3 regions of the Desulfitispora alkaliphila genome follow, and region 3 is predicted to be linked to each of the others. Evidence: riboswitches for the same ligand, from Rfam matches in the RefSeq annotation. Region 3 holds a riboswitch; each other region holds the start of a gene.
What was found. A riboswitch is a leader RNA that binds a small molecule or an ion and turns the genes downstream of it on or off. The one in region 3 is predicted to bind cyclic di-GMP.

Region 1 (5,095 bases), on a different contig from region 3:
CACTGGATGCAGAAACCTGTTCTGAGGATGCTGATACCTCTTCTAGGCTTGCAGATATTTCCTCAGTAGAAGCCGATACCTCTTCCATGTTTGCTGAGGAACTTTCAGACACACTTGACATTTGTTGGCTAGAGGCCGCTAGTTCCTGTGCAGTAGATTGTATCTCTCCAATAGTCTGTTGGAAACTCTGATTTAAAATTTTAAAGGCTTTGGATAACTCCCCTATTTCGTCATTTCGTGCTAAATATTTTTCGGAAACATTTTGGGTTAAATCTCCAGAAGCCATGGTAGTGGCAAAATTAGCAGCTTCTGTCATAGGGGTAGCTATTAAGCGACCTACAAATAAAGCAAACCCAATTCCCAAAATTAAGAATACTATAGAACCAATAATTATATAAGTCCTTAACTCATTTAATCCCTCTAAAAGCTCAGCTTCTGTAGCTACGACCCCTAGGGTCCAGTCTGTTGATGAAAATGTAGCTAAACCCATATGTATTTCAGACCCTTGTAGTTCATAGGTAATTACACCACTATTTCCCAACCCTAACTCTTGTATTGCCATCCCCCAGTTTTTTAATTCTCCATCGTTTTCTACTTCTGTTATAGCATTTCTTTGATCCATTACGTATTCCCTCGTGGGATGGGAGAATAAGGTGCCTTCGGATCCAATGATATTGGCGTAGCCTTCTTCACCATAACCCATTTGGTCCGTCAAATCATTTAATGCATCACCCGGCCTGCGAGCTATTAAGACTCCTCCTACTTCTCCGTTTAAATCATAAATTGGAGTGGCATACATCAGTACTGCTTCGTTTGTTACTCTACTATTAATGACATCAGACACATTAGTTTCTCCCGCAAAAGCTCGTTGAACATAATCTCTATCCCCTAAATTGGCTTCCGAGCCATCAACATATCTAGTATTTCCATCTGGGAAAACAACACCCACTCCTAAATAACCTCTATTTTCTAACCTGCGAAATTCATTTTGCAATGGCTCTAATTGCTCTTCCCAATCCATTGATCTTACTGAATTTCTATTAGCAATTGTCTCTAAAGTGTTAAAGTTGCCTTGAATAACAGCTTCAATATTGTTAACTCCTTCTTCTGCTAGAAGCATTAGGGCATCGTCGGCTTCATTGATGAGGGCATCTGAGCTGAGTTTATATGCAGTTAACCCCATTCCTAAACATACAACTAACACAAGAACACCTATGTATAAAGAAATTTGTTTAGCTAAATTAAATTTCATATCCAACCTCCGGCTTTCTAACTATTTTTAAATTTTGCTCTCCTCTAAATAATTCACAGATTTTGTAACAAAATATTCTCTTTTCTAAAATCAACAATATCATGCTTATTAGTTCAACAAATCCGTAGTTTTGCTATAACCCTGCACCTCCAGTAAATGAAGAGTTTATCTCCCAGATTGGTTAAGTTCACCCCTTTTCCTTAAAAAGTTCTCTGTTCTTTAATTGAATTAATCAAATAAAAAAAACACCCTTAAAGGCGCCCGGAAAACGTATTCGCAGTATATACCCCGGCAATCTGGCAATCGGAAGATAGAGAAGTTGTATTTTATTGCATTTGTAGACAGGATTATTGGGAGTTGTGTGCTATATGGGGTTAACAAATATTCGGTCCTAAAGAAATACGTTTCCTTACTAACATAGACTATCAGGTTTTAGAAAAAGTCTTTCTGCATCTTGAATATTCAGAGGTTTACTGAAAAAATACCCCTGAGCATAATGACACCCAGTATTTTTTATATGCTTATATTGTTCCTCTGTCTCTATTCCTTCAGCAACGACCTGAATTCCTAAGCTTTTCGCAAGCATAACGATACCCACTATTACTTTCATGCTTAATGATTCTTGATATTTATCACACAAGGACTTGTCCAACTTAATTAAATCAATAGGGAGATATGTTAAATAGTTTAATGATGAGTACCCCTTACCAAAATCATCCAAAGATATTTTTACTCCAATCTCTTTTAAACGATTTAAAAATTCAATAGTCATCTCTTCCTTTTCAATAAAAAGGTTTTCAGTAATTTCGATTTCTATATATGAAGGGTCAATTGTAGCCATAAACAGCCTCCCTTGTCACCCACCGTCCTATTTTAATAATCAAACCAACTTCTTCGGCAATTGGAATGAATTTAGCTGGCGAGATGTTTCTTCCATTTATTCGAAGCAATACTTCAAACCCTGTTATATTAACATCATCCACGCAAACCTTAGGCTGATACAACATTTTAAAGTCGTTTTTCAGTAATGCTTCGTGTAGCCATTTTTCTATCTGTTTCTTCTCATCTAATTGGGCCCCCATAGTGTTGTTATAAAATGCATAACTATTATGGGGTTCTGTTTTGACACTTCGAACTGCAAAATCAGCATACCGAATCAAATTTATAGGATTACTACTATTTTTCGGATATAATGCAATACCTATTGAGCATCTTATATTAAATCCTTTCTCTTCAATCTGTATTAATGTCTTGATTTTTTCATATTCACATGTATTTTCGTAAAGAAGTATAAACTCATCTCCACTAAGCCGATAAACTGATACCTGGTGACTTTCTAGTTTTTGCAAAATCTGAGCAACTTTGATCAGCACTTGGTCTCCAAAAATATGGCCATAACTGTTATTAAAATACTGAAACCTATCAATATTAACTATAATAACAGCACCCTTGATTAATGCTAATTAGCTCATTTAACTTTTCAACAAAAAAGTATCTGTTAGGCAACCCTGTTAAGTTGTCATGCTTATTTATACATCTTATAAATATTTCACTCACGGTTATCCCCCATTAGATATACTCTGCAAATGTATTCCCACAAAAAAAAGGAACCATAAAGGCTTCCAGGTAAACAGTATACTGCAAATAACCTCGGCAATCTGGCAATCGTAGCTTACGCCTTAGACCCATGATTTTGCGTCCCACCCTTTCGAGTGGTTTGCCTTTATCAATAGTTATACTTCGCATATTTAAAATATCACCAAATGGTACTTTAGTCCTGTTTCGTGCACACATAGCAATATACCATATTTTTGTTTTTATATCAATATTTTCTTTAAAATGATTCCCCATCACATAATACATCAACTGTGCCACATCATATAGAGAATGTGTCGCAAGAATTTCTAATTGCGTCCACATCTTGGTTGAAATCTGCAACAATGGCTTTCTAATTCCTCCTGTTTTTATCGATAAATAAGAATGATGTGTCATGCGAACCTCCTAAGATAACGCTCATACTCTGTATCAATAGTTAATTTCCCAAAAAGACTCTTTCAGCGCCAAATTCGCCTCTACATTGTATATGCCGTTATAAGAAACAAACTTCCAGTCACCATCATGACTGCGTTTAGTAAAGATATATTCCAAATACCAGTCTTTTAGCTTGTCGTCGCTACCTGAATATTCCTTTCGGATTACTAATGTACTAAAATGTGTAGTACATTCCCCAGTATCTTCTGAGGTTTCGCATGTCCGTTCTTCTGTTGCAGAAACGACATAAACACCTTCGTGATAAATTGTTGGGTGAATATAACTGTTTCCTAAAGAAAGTGTTTCTAAACTGCTGTTTTCCCAGTCTGCTCCATCAGTCATTGCTATCGTTATAATATTTTTGCCAGCATAACTAAGGACTTCGTTGAATCGTGCAATCAACTTTTCTGCATCGCTTCGTAATATTACATCCTGTGTCTGTAACCAAGCACTCAGCCATTCAACTTCGTCAATCAGAACTGTCGCTTCTTGAATATCGTAATCATATACGACTGTCGGTGCCGCATTTCTTGAGCAGCCACTTGTTAAAGCAATTAATATCATTAATCCCAGTAACAACATATTCTTTATCTTCATATAAGCTTCCCTCCTTGCTGAAAATATTATTAATCTTTGTTTCACATTGACCATCAAATGTAGTTTAGCAAACATTTTAGCGAAATTATAGAATGATTAGAATAAAACTACCAAAAAAACCTCACTCTATCAAGTGAAGTTTTTTTGATATAAATATTGCGATTGTATTTACTCCACAGTCACACTTTTAGCTAAATTCCTCGGTTTATCCACATCTTCTCCCCGTTCAACTGCACCGTAATAGGCTAATAACTGTAGTGGGATTACTGTCAATATAGGTGCTAATAATGTGGTTGTTCGAGGCAAGTAGATAACTTGATCTACAACCTTTTCTATTTCTTTTCTACCTTCAAATGCGATTGCTGTAACAAAAGCATCCCTAGCTTTTACCTCTTTAATATTGCTTACTGTCTTCTCATATATATCCTCTTGAGTTACCAATGCCATCACAGGTATCCCAGGCACAATCAGTGCTAATGTCCCATGTTTCAGTTCACCTGCCGCATAGGCCTCTGCATGAATATAGGAAATTTCTTTTAGCTTCAAAGATCCTTCTAAAGCTACAGCATAGTCTAGACTGCGACCGATGAAGAAGGAATCGTCCCAAGCCACAAATTCTTTAGCTAACTTTTGTATTCTCTCCTCGTCCTGTAAAACAAGCTCTGCTTTTTCAGGAAGCTGCTCTAACTCTTGTAAAAAGTTCTTTCTCACCTGTGCATCCATAGTACCAAGCTTTTCTGCCAAATATACTGCAACTAAATAGAGACTAGCGAGCTGAGTAATATATGCTTTTGTTGAAGCCACGGCAATCTCAGGACCTGCCCAAGTATAGATAACATCGTCTGCCTCTCTAGATACAGAGCTTCCCACAACATTAGTTATGGCTAGTACTCTTGCCCCTTTTCGCTTGGCTTCTCTCAGAGCCGCTAGTGTATCAGCAGTTTCTCCCGACTGACTTATTACAATCATCAAAGTTCTCTTGTTTATCAATGGGTCTCTATATCTAAACTCTGATGCTATATCTGTTTCTACAGGTATGTGCAAAGTCTTTTCCATTACGTACTTACCCACTAACCCTGCGTGATAAGCAGTTCCGCAGGCCACTATGGCAATTTTGTCAATTCGGCTTACCCTCTCTTTTGTCAGTGCTACATTTTCGTCAAATAAAACTGAAGATTTATTCTCTGATATTCTCCCAGTAAGCGTCTCTCTTAT
Region 2 (5,095 bases), on a different contig from region 3:
TTAGCATCATCAGAATTTTCTTCCCTTAAAAGCTGGGGACTGATTTGACCTCTGTCAACCAGGTTAGTTAAGCATGCCTCCATAGTCTGCATTCCACTTCTGCTACCCGTTTGAAGCATGGAATATATTTGGTGGCTTTTACCTTCCCGAATTAGGTTTGCAATAGCACTAGTTGATACCATAATTTCCATGGCTGCAACCCTCCCCTTCCCTTGCACACGGGGTAATAATCGCTGAGCTACAACTCCACGCAGGGTAGCTGCCAATTGAATTCTAATCTGCTGCTGTTGATGAGGAGGAAAAACATCTATAATCCGGTCCACTGTAGATGCTGCTGAAGTGGTATGCAATGTGGCAAAAACCAAATGTCCAGTCTCTGCAGCGGTTATGGCAGTGCTGATTGTTTCCAAGTCTCGCATCTCACCCACAAGGATTACATCCGGGTCCTGGCGCATTGCCGCCCGCAGTGCCGTGGCAAAGGTATTAGTATCTCGATGGACCTCCCTTTGGTTTACAATTCCCTTTTTGTGATTGTGGACAAACTCAATTGGGTCCTCTATGGTTATTATATGCTCTTCTTTATTGCTATTTATATAATCAATCATAGCTGCTAATGTAGTTGATTTACCACTGCCTGTGGGGCCAGTAACTAAAACTAGGCCATTTTTCTGCTTAGCCAAATTTTTTACTACAGGCGGTAAATTCAATTCCTCCATAGTCAAAATCTTACTGGGAATAATTCGCAGGGCTAGGGCAATGGTGCCCTTTTGCTTAAATACATTAGCTCGAAGCCGCGCATTTCCTGGCAGGGAAAAAGAAAAATCAATCTCTCCTCGCTCCTGTAGCTGCTCCTGCTGCTCCTTACTGGTCAATTCTTTCATGATCTCTTCCAAATGGTGCGACTCCAGCTCTATATCAAAGGCAGGATTTATCTTCCCTGCAGGCTTGACTCCACCGTCAATTCGAAAGTGAGGACAAACCCCTTTTGTCAAGTGAATATCTGAAGCTCCATTGCTAATACCTAATTTTATCAGCTCTTTAACCTCCATAGTCTCACTCCTTTTCTTCATCTGAACTGAAGGCCACCCGAATTACTTCACCCACTGTGGTAATGCCTTCTAATGATTTTTGAATTCCGTCTTCCTTTAATGTAATCATACCCGCTTCTCGAGCTAGTGATTGAAGTATATCTGAAGTAACTCTAAGTGCAATTTCCTGCCGCATTTCCTTTGTTATGGGCATAACCTCCTGAATGGCAATTCTGCCTCGATAGCCTGTATTGTTGCAATAGCTACAGCCCTCTCCTTTATATAATATCACTTCTTGCTCTGGTGGGGCACTTAAATATGTTCGCCATGGACTTTCCGGCTCTAAATTGTATCTCACTTTACACTGTGGACAGATTCTGCGAACCAGTCGCTGAGCTACCACACCCGCTAAGGATGAGGCAACTAGATATGGTTCTAAGCCCATATCAAAGAGCCTGGTAATCGTACTAGCTGCATCATTTGTGTGCAGTGTGGAAAGCACCTTGTGTCCAGTAGTTGCTGCTCGCACTGCAATATCTGCTGTTTCTTTATCCCTTATTTCACCCAACATGATGATGTCCGGATCCTGGCGCAAAATAGAGCGCAATCCAGTTGCAAAGGTCAGGCCTGCCTTTGTGTTTACCTGAACCTGATTGATCCCCTCTAGCATGTACTCCACTGGATCCTCTACTGTGACAGTATTTACACCAACTTCATTAATGCTATTTAACGCAGCATAAAGGGTTGTAGTCTTACCACTTCCCGTAGGTCCAGTTATGAGAATGATACCAAAGGTTTGTTTGAGCATTTTTTCAAATCGCTCCTGTACACTTTTTTGCATTCCCAGTTGATCTATGGTAAAGAGGGCATCTGATTTATCTAAAATCCTGATAACTACTTTCTCACCATATACAGTGGGCAAAGTGGAGATGCGGAGATCGATGCTCTTTTTTGCCACTTTTATCTGAATTCGACCGTCATGAGGTCTACGTTTTTCTGCAATATCCATATTTGCCATGATTTTGATTCTCGATACCAAGGCCGCATGAGTCTTTATTGGCAGGTGGATCATTTCTTGCAGTATGCCGTCAATCCTGTAGCGCACCCGAACATGTTTTTCTATGGCCTCTATATGTATATCTGAAGCTTTTTCTTTGATTGATTGGTGAATGATGGCATTAACTGCCTTTACAATTGGAGCTTCATCAGTGGCATTTAACAGTTCATCTAGGTCTAGGGTAGCTGTGGTCAGCTCCTCCTTTTCCATCTCCTCTAACTCTTTTCCAAAGGCCTGCTCTACCGAATCGCTGAGGCCAAAGAAGCGAGAGATGGCTTGATCTACTTCCCTTTCACTGGCAATTGCTGGCTCTACTGTAAGACCTGTTTGCATTTCAATATTGTCAATGGCATCTAAGTTTAGTGGATCTGCCATGGCCAAACCCAGTTTGTTTTCAACCTTTTCAAAAGGTATAACCTTGTAGTTTCTAGCTACAGTACCAGTTATCAGCTTAACTATTTTGGGGTTTAAGCGCATTTTGTGCAATGCTATTCTGGGTAAACCCAGTTGAATCTCTAAGACCTCGTCAATTTGCTCTTCGGTGACAAGACCCAATTGAATTAAGGCATGGCCTAAGCGCAAGCCTGTTTGCTTTTGGGTCTTTAGTGCTTCCTTTAATTGGAGCTCTGTAATAACTCCTCCATCTATTAAAATATCACCTAATCGCTTTTTCTCCCGTTTCCATTTAGCCAAGGTATAGTCCCTCCCATTTCGCATGCATCTAAAAACCCACGGCAATTGTGCCGTGGGCTGGTTTCACTACTAGCTCCCCTTAGCCCAAGTGACCACTGTTATAGTCTAAGGTTCATTGCTTCCCATTTAATAGGAATTCGCTGAAAGAGAAAATATTCCTTCTTTTAGGTACTGCCAAGTATTTACTTATTAAAAAATCTGTCTAATAACCCTTTAAAGGCTTGACCGTGTCTAGCCTCGTCTTTGCACATTTCGTGAACTGTATCGTGGATAGCATCTAGGTTTTTGTTCTTTTGCCAGTTTAGCAAGCTCTTTCTTGCCTTTACAGGCGCCATATTCTGCATCTACTCTCATTTGCAGGTTAATTTTAGTGTCCGCTTTGACCACTTAACCAAGTAACTCAGCAAATTTAGCTGCGTGCTCTGCTTCCTCCTAAGCGATTGCCACCTCGGGATAACCTTCTCTATCCGCTTGACGGCTCATAGCCAAGTACATTCCAACCTCAGTACACTCGACTTCCTTGTTGTAATTTATTGTTGATATTAGTTACTGTTACTATATGCTTCTTCATAGTTTTCTAAAATCCTTCTCCTCTTTTTAAATTTTTATTTTTTTTCACAAAAAAAAGACACTATATTAAGTGTCACCTTTCCTATATACTTCACTGTATTTAAATTTAGTACCTCTAGCACAATATTTAGCGTAGATTTTTACAAACTCATTATAAATCCTGTCATTGAAACGCAACTGACTTTTATGGCATCTTAATGCTCGCTGCTTTGAAAGTAATGTTTCAGATATATCTACAACTGTATTAGCTTTAGATGTAGCATAGAAGTAGATATCCGTTCCGGGATATAGTTTTTTATGGAGTTTAGCTACTGCTTTGCCTACCGCTATGTGGTCTGGATGTCTCCTTACTACTCCTAAAGGGTAAGTTGGGTCAAATGCAAAAATTAATTGGGGCTGTACCTGCCTTATTACTTGAGACAAAAGAGGTAGCAGATTTTTATCCTGAGCCAATTTCAAGTCCGGTTGGTGCAAAAACTCAAGATTAGATACCTTTAATATATCAGCAGCTTTTCTTTGCTCTCTTTGTCTCGTGTTTCTCAAGTCAATTTTGTTGACTCCCTTTTCCCCATCACTAACGCATACTACATTTACTCTAGCTCCACCTAATGCTAACAGCTTTAAAGTGCCTCCCATAAATATTTCTAAATCGTCAGGATGAGCAGTTACAGCCAGCACAGAAGCTTTACTTTGAACCAAATCTCTCCCATTATCCACCGCCTGGTTTGCACTTACTACTAGCTGTTGCCTTATTTCCTTTACAAGATAAATGCCTAAAAAGACAAGTACTCCAATAATACCAGTGTAAATTTTGGGTTTTGAGATTTTCATCTACTAACTACCCTTTCATAGTTGTGATGTAATTAAAGTTCCCAAAAGCAAACATTCTTATCAATAATTAAAGAGAGTTCAGTTTCCTAATTCCTTTGTTGGTAGTGCGAGTTGATAGTACTTCTTCTATATAATTAAGCAATTCCTTTTTATCCTTTTGCAGTGTTCCTGTGAGAGGTAAGTAATTTGAAGGGTGAGTACTGTTAAAAATTAACTTATCAATAGTTATATGCTCAAGAAGTAACTTCATCTCCTCTAGAACCTCAAAGTTATCTAACTGTTGAAACTGGCCCTGCTGGACCTTTTCATAAATTTCAGTACCGGGAAAAGGCATCAGAGTTAATATAGCAAACTGCTTAGGTTTAATCTGATTAACCATTTGAGCTGTTGCTACAGCATGTTGCTCAGAGCGAGGACCCTTACCTGCTAGACCTAAGATAGCCATTAAGCAGAGTTTAAAGCCAGCACTTACAAGCTTTTGTCCCGCTTGTAGCATCTCATCTTTAGTCACCCCTTTTTTTATTTCCTTTAAGAGGTGCTCGTCCCCGGTTTCTAAACCCAAATATGCTCTAGTCAAACCAGTCTCTCTCAATGCTTCTAACTCTGAATTGGTCTTCCGCAAGCTACTTTTGGGTCCAGCATAACAGGAGATTTGCTTTAATTTTGGAAAGGCTCTCTTTAGTTCACCTATTACCTCTAAGAGGTACTCAGTTTTCAGAGCCATTGCATCTCCATCACACAGAAAGACTTTTGTTACACTATTCAGTTTCTTCTGTGCCATTTTTATATCTGCTTTCACTTCCTCAAGCTTTCGCACAAAGAACTTCTTATCTTGGTACATATTGCAAAAGGTACACTGATTGTGAGCACAACCATATGTTACCTGAAGAAGGTAACTGTTGGCTTCACTTGGTGG
Region 3 (5,095 bases):
ATGGGTCTAGAGCATTATTCTTGTTACAACAAGCAGGCCTTATTACTATTGAAGATGGAATTGGCATAACTGAAGCTACTGTTTATACAATTGCTGATAACCCATTAAATTTAAATTTTGTAGAATTGGAAGCGGCACAACTACCTAGAGCTTTAGATGATGTGGAGCTTTCCGTTATCAATGGCAACTACGCTCTAGAGGCAGGACTTGATGTAGCTAATAACGCTCTTTATTTCGAAGATAACTCCTCAAATAAAGACCATCGCTATACAAATGTAGTTGCTATTAAAGAAGGCAATGAAACTGAGAAAAAAATCCAGCTATTAAATGAAGTCCTTACTTCTGATGCTGTAAGAGAGCTAATAGAAGAAACATGGCAAGGTGTTGTAGTTCCAACATTCTAGTAAAAAAATAAATCCTCGACTTCTATGAGCCGAGGATTTTTATTTAATTTTTATTTGGTTTGGGTATCACTTTCTAAACGCTTTACCACATAAAAAGCTACATAACCCATTATAAGTGCATTTGTTGCAATTACTAATCCTAGCAGATCAATCTACCCCCTTTGTTATTTACAGCATTTGTTAACATATAGAAAATAATAACATACATTTGTATTATATGCAATATCCTTACAATTTAATCAAAAAGTCCTCGACCTATCGCCAATATTACCGATACATTATATACCGAATGAATAGCAATAGGTACTATCAAATTGCCACTTACCTCATAACTCCACCCTAACAAAATGCTAATGCAAAAAGCCGCAATCCCATAAGGCAGCAATTCTTTTTTAAACCAATAGTGTACAATTCCAAACAACAAGCTGGTAATAAAGATACCCAGTATTGGTTGTAGTGCACCTCTAAATAAGATTTCTTCTGCAATTCCTGCTGTAATACCCATAATTAAAAGCTCTGATGTAGAAAAACTCTTGAGCATCGGCATTACTTGTCGCTGCCCCCACGCCCGAAAGCTAGGTAATTTCAGATAAAGCAGATAAACAAGCACAAAAACGCCAAATCCAGCAAAAGTCCCTATAAAATAATTCTTCACTTGACTCAGCCCAATTATTGTGTTTTCGAATATGTTTGCTCCAAAAGCAAAATAATATATAAGCTGTGCTGCAGCTATTAATATTGCCTGAAATAAAACTGCAGTAACTATTAAATTATTTCTCATGTATCATCCCTCTATTCAGTAGCATACTAAAGATAGTATTTTATATACCATTTGCTTTATCTAAGGAGGTCAATACTTTGTTTCCACTTAGGGATAGCATCGCTTCAGAGTCAACGCCTTATGTGACAATTTCTTTAATCGTTATAAATGTTATAGTTTTTATCTTCCAGTTTACCTTATCTGAGAATCAACTTCACAATTTAATAAATCTTTTCGGAGTGGTACCTGCTGATTTCACAGGGATATCTATTTTTCAGATATTACTGGGAGGCCTTTTCCCCTTTATTTCACTTTTCACTGCTATGTTTCTACACGGAGGCATTATTCACCTGTTTGGAAATATGATTTATTTGTGGGTATTTGGTGATAATATTGAAGATCGAATAGGACATCTAGGCTTTTTAGTCTTTTACCTCACAGCAGGAGTTGCCGGAAGCTTTTTTCATATTCTGACCAATCCCACTTCAACAGTTCCAACTATTGGTGCTAGTGGGGCAGTTGCAGGTGTCCTCGGTGCTTACTTTCTATTGTACCCTAAAGCCAAGGTACAAGCTTTGGTATTTTTAGGCTTTATTTTTACAGTCACTAGAATTAGAGCTGTATACTTTTTATTCCTATGGTTTGTTCTTCAATTTATTAATGTGTTAAGCTCTACCCAGGGAACACAACCAGTAGCCTGGTGGGCTCATATTGGAGGTTTTGCAGTGGGAGCTATGATAGCATTCCGCTACATGCAACAAGTTAGAGTTAGGTGAATACAAAAAAACTGTGGTCAATTATTACAGTCAACCACAGTTTATAGTACTTATATCGCTGCTATCCTGCTTCCCATTGTTTTAAACTGAGAAATACGCTGCAAATAGTGTTTTATTTCATAGGGATATAGTTTTAGTTCCTTTTTAGCAGTTATAATTCTTTTTTGGAAATCTCTCTGAATTCTCCTCAAATCCTCCGCATCTGATAGTAAAAACTTCTGATTTTCTATAATCAATAAGTTGTTTCCTAGAAAAAGTTTTGCATCACACTTAACACCGTTATTCCTTCTCTTTACTTTAAACTTTATGTATGTTTTCCCGTTGTGTTTGTCTGTGTCAAAGTAGTTTGTAATATTCAAAAGACGTACTCCCCCTTAGTTTTTATTGCTCCTATTGGTGATTTAATAATTAATTATGTCTAGAGTTTCCCTCCTTTGTGGCAAAAGGAAAACAGATTAATGCAGCCATACACATGTATATAGCCTTAATCTGTTTCTTTTGATATTTTGGCAACTGGCTGTCTTAGTCATTTACGACGTTAGACCCTATAGTTTTGCGTCACTGCCTTTCAACAGTTTTGCCTTTGACAGAATATTAATTTGCCACTTTCATTTTAACCAATATTTAGATTAATTTCAACTTTTTTTTAGCCCTTAGCTTTAAAAATTAATGCGGCTATGAACGAGAATATAATAGCTGCAGATATACCTGCACTGGTCACTTCAAATATTCCAGTAATTACTCCCACTAGTCCATGCATTTCAGCTTCACTTAGCGCTCCTTTGACAAGTGAGTTCCCAAAGCTAGTAATGGGAATTGTGGCACCAGCACCAGCAAACTTTATTAAAGGTTCATAGAGACCTAAGCCTCCTAGGATTACTCCTGCAACCACTAGTGTAGTTAATGTGTGAGCTGGGGTTAATCTAAAAACATCTAGCATCACCTGTCCGATTACACAAATTGCTCCTCCCACAACAAAAGCCCAGAAAAATTGTTCCATATTAATTCACCTCTTAATCCATTTCTATAGAGACTGCATGAGCAATACAAGGAATACTCTCTTTTTGCTGATAGGATAATGGAGATAAGAGCGCTCCCGTGGCGACCACCAGTATCCGCTTTACTTTTCCAGTTTTTAACCATTCCATAAAATGTCCATAGGTAACCACTGCCGCTGAGGCACACCCACTGGCTCCCGCAAACACAGGCTGATCCTCTCTGTATATTAGTGTCCCACAGTCGGTAAACTGATCTTCAGGAAGTGGTGTCCCACTTTCTGCTAATAAATCGGCACAAATCTTGTGCCCAACTCTTCCCAAGTCTCCTGTAGCTATCACATCATAGTGACTAGGGTCAAGGCCTGTTTCTCTAAAGTGTGCTTGGATGGTTTCAGCCGCTGCAGGAGCCATTGCCGACCCCATATTAAAGGGGTCCTTTAATCCCATATCTACAATTCTTCCGATAGTAGCTTTTGTAACCCTTGGTCCATCGCCTTCAGGAGCAACAAGTGCCGCGCCGGCCCCAGTAACAGTCCACTGTGCGGTCGGGGGTTTTTGCCCCCCGTACTCTGTAGGGTAGCGAAATTGCTTTTCCACTGAACTATTGTGGCTAGACGTACCAGTGATTGCATACCTTGCAGCTCCACTTTCCACAAACTGAGCTGCCACGGCTAACCCTAACATAGATGTTGAACAGGCTCCAAAAATACCAACGTAGGGTATTTCCAGGGTTCTAGCTGCGAAACTACTACTTATAATCTGATTCATTAGGTCCCCACCAATAAAAAAATTCACATCTTGCTTTTTTACTCCAGCCTTATCCAAAGCCTTTTGACAAGCATCTTCTAGCATTAACTTTTCAGCCTTTTCAAAACTCTTTTGGTCCATCCAGATATTGTCATATAATATATCAAAACTGTCGCTTAGGTTTCCTTTCCCTTCAAAAGGGCCTCCCACAACACCTGTACTGACAATTACCGGTTTAGAAGGAAACTGCCACGTACTATGACCGACTAAAATATCTGCTGTCATTAGGCTCCCCCCAGTCCTTGGAAAATAGTAACTAAAATAGCCATTACAAAGGCTGCGAAAACTCCGTAGACAATAACGGGTCCGGCTATTTTGAACATATTCCCGCCAACCCCAAGCACATAGCCTTCAGTTCTGTGCTCAATAGCTGCAGATGCCATAGCATTAGCAAAACCCGTAACAGGAACTGCCGTTCCCGCTCCAGCCCATTGGGCCACATGATCATAAACTCCTAGACCAGTAAGCATTACTGCAATGAATATAACTGTTGCTGCAGTAGGGTTTCCTGCTGTTTGCTCAGTAAATTTAAAGTACTCTATATAAAACATCTGGATTCCCTGACCAAATACACATATTGTTCCTCCTACCCAAAAGGCATTGAAACAGTTTTTCAGTACAGGTCGTTTGGGTTCTCTAACTTTTGCGAACTTCTGATACTGTTGTTGAGTTGACGTTAAATTCTTTTTATTTTTATTGGCCACTAGATTCACCCCATTACCTTAACAAGTATGGCTTAATATCTTCAATAATTTTTTCAAGTCTTTCCGCTTCTTCATGATACATTTTTTTTGCGTCAAGATTATCGGTTTCTAAGGAAAAGCTAACAAGACTAGCCTGAGCCTGCTTCAATGTGGCATAAAGCATTTCTTTAACTTGAGGCTTAGGTAACTTAATCTGATCATCAAACAAATCTACATACAGTTCTCCATAGGCATCTACCTGGGCTAACAGCACATTATCAATGGTAACTCCCAGTTTATCCAACTGCTCATTGAGCCAACTCCTGGTTAAACCCCGAGCCCTTAGACCTTTATCTACAACACTTCCATCAATTATTACTGCCTGTGGCTCAGTTTGAGGAGCTACCTGTATGCCCAAGTGTTTTGGTGTAAGTGGTTTTTTTTCAGATTTTACTAACGCATTTACATCTCCTGTTGGCTCTAACACAGCAAACTCCACATCTGCCACATTAAAAATATTCTTAGCTCTCAGTTTTTCTAGAAGCATCTGGGGAGTCATCTTAGATTTTGCTAGGTTATCTTCCAGTACCCTGCCCTGCTTGATAATAACAGTTTCACTACCAGCAACCAGTTGCCTGAAATAAGGATACTTGGCTAATGCATAACT

Region 1: another riboswitch for cyclic di-GMP. It lies ahead of GGQ84_RS02015 (diguanylate cyclase domain-containing protein); the one in region 3 lies ahead of GGQ84_RS08250 (hypothetical protein).
Region 2: another riboswitch for cyclic di-GMP. It lies ahead of GGQ84_RS12435 (GspE/PulE family protein); the one in region 3 lies ahead of GGQ84_RS08250 (hypothetical protein).

The regions. Positions count from the first base shown of each region.
Region 1 is NZ_JBNPXS010000003.1:74,547-79,641, forward strand. Features, by position in the region: gene GGQ84_RS02005 (methyl-accepting chemotaxis protein) at 1-1,252, opposite strand, end outside; gene GGQ84_RS02010 (EAL domain-containing protein) at 1,665-2,093, opposite strand; gene GGQ84_RS02015 (diguanylate cyclase domain-containing protein) at 2,080-2,706, opposite strand; cyclic di-GMP riboswitch class I at 2,902-2,984, opposite strand; gene GGQ84_RS02020 (hypothetical protein) at 3,278-3,880, opposite strand; gene glmS (glutamine--fructose-6-phosphate transaminase (isomerizing)) at 4,049-5,095, opposite strand, start outside.
Region 2 is NZ_JBNPXS010000038.1:8,976-14,070, reverse strand. Features, by position in the region: gene GGQ84_RS12440 (type IV pilus twitching motility protein PilT) at 1-1,070, opposite strand, end outside; gene GGQ84_RS12435 (GspE/PulE family protein) at 1,054-2,778, opposite strand; cyclic di-GMP riboswitch class II at 2,825-2,910, opposite strand; partial or broken gene GGQ84_RS12430 (ferritin-like domain-containing protein) at 2,961-3,294, opposite strand; gene GGQ84_RS12425 (PIG-L deacetylase family protein) at 3,415-4,179, opposite strand; gene GGQ84_RS12420 (B12-binding domain-containing radical SAM protein) at 4,247-5,095, opposite strand, start outside.
Region 3 is NZ_JBNPXS010000018.1:49,205-54,299, forward strand. Features, by position in the region: gene GGQ84_RS08235 (MetQ/NlpA family ABC transporter substrate-binding protein) at 1-404, shown strand, start outside; gene GGQ84_RS08240 (CPBP family intramembrane glutamic endopeptidase) at 640-1,185, opposite strand; gene GGQ84_RS08245 (rhomboid family intramembrane serine protease) at 1,263-1,940, shown strand; gene GGQ84_RS08250 (hypothetical protein) at 1,991-2,299, opposite strand; cyclic di-GMP riboswitch class I at 2,446-2,532, opposite strand; gene spoVAE (stage V sporulation protein AE) at 2,587-2,940, opposite strand; gene spoVAD (stage V sporulation protein AD) at 2,954-3,958, opposite strand; gene spoVAC (stage V sporulation protein AC) at 3,970-4,449, opposite strand; gene GGQ84_RS08270 (DUF421 domain-containing protein) at 4,463-5,095, opposite strand, start outside.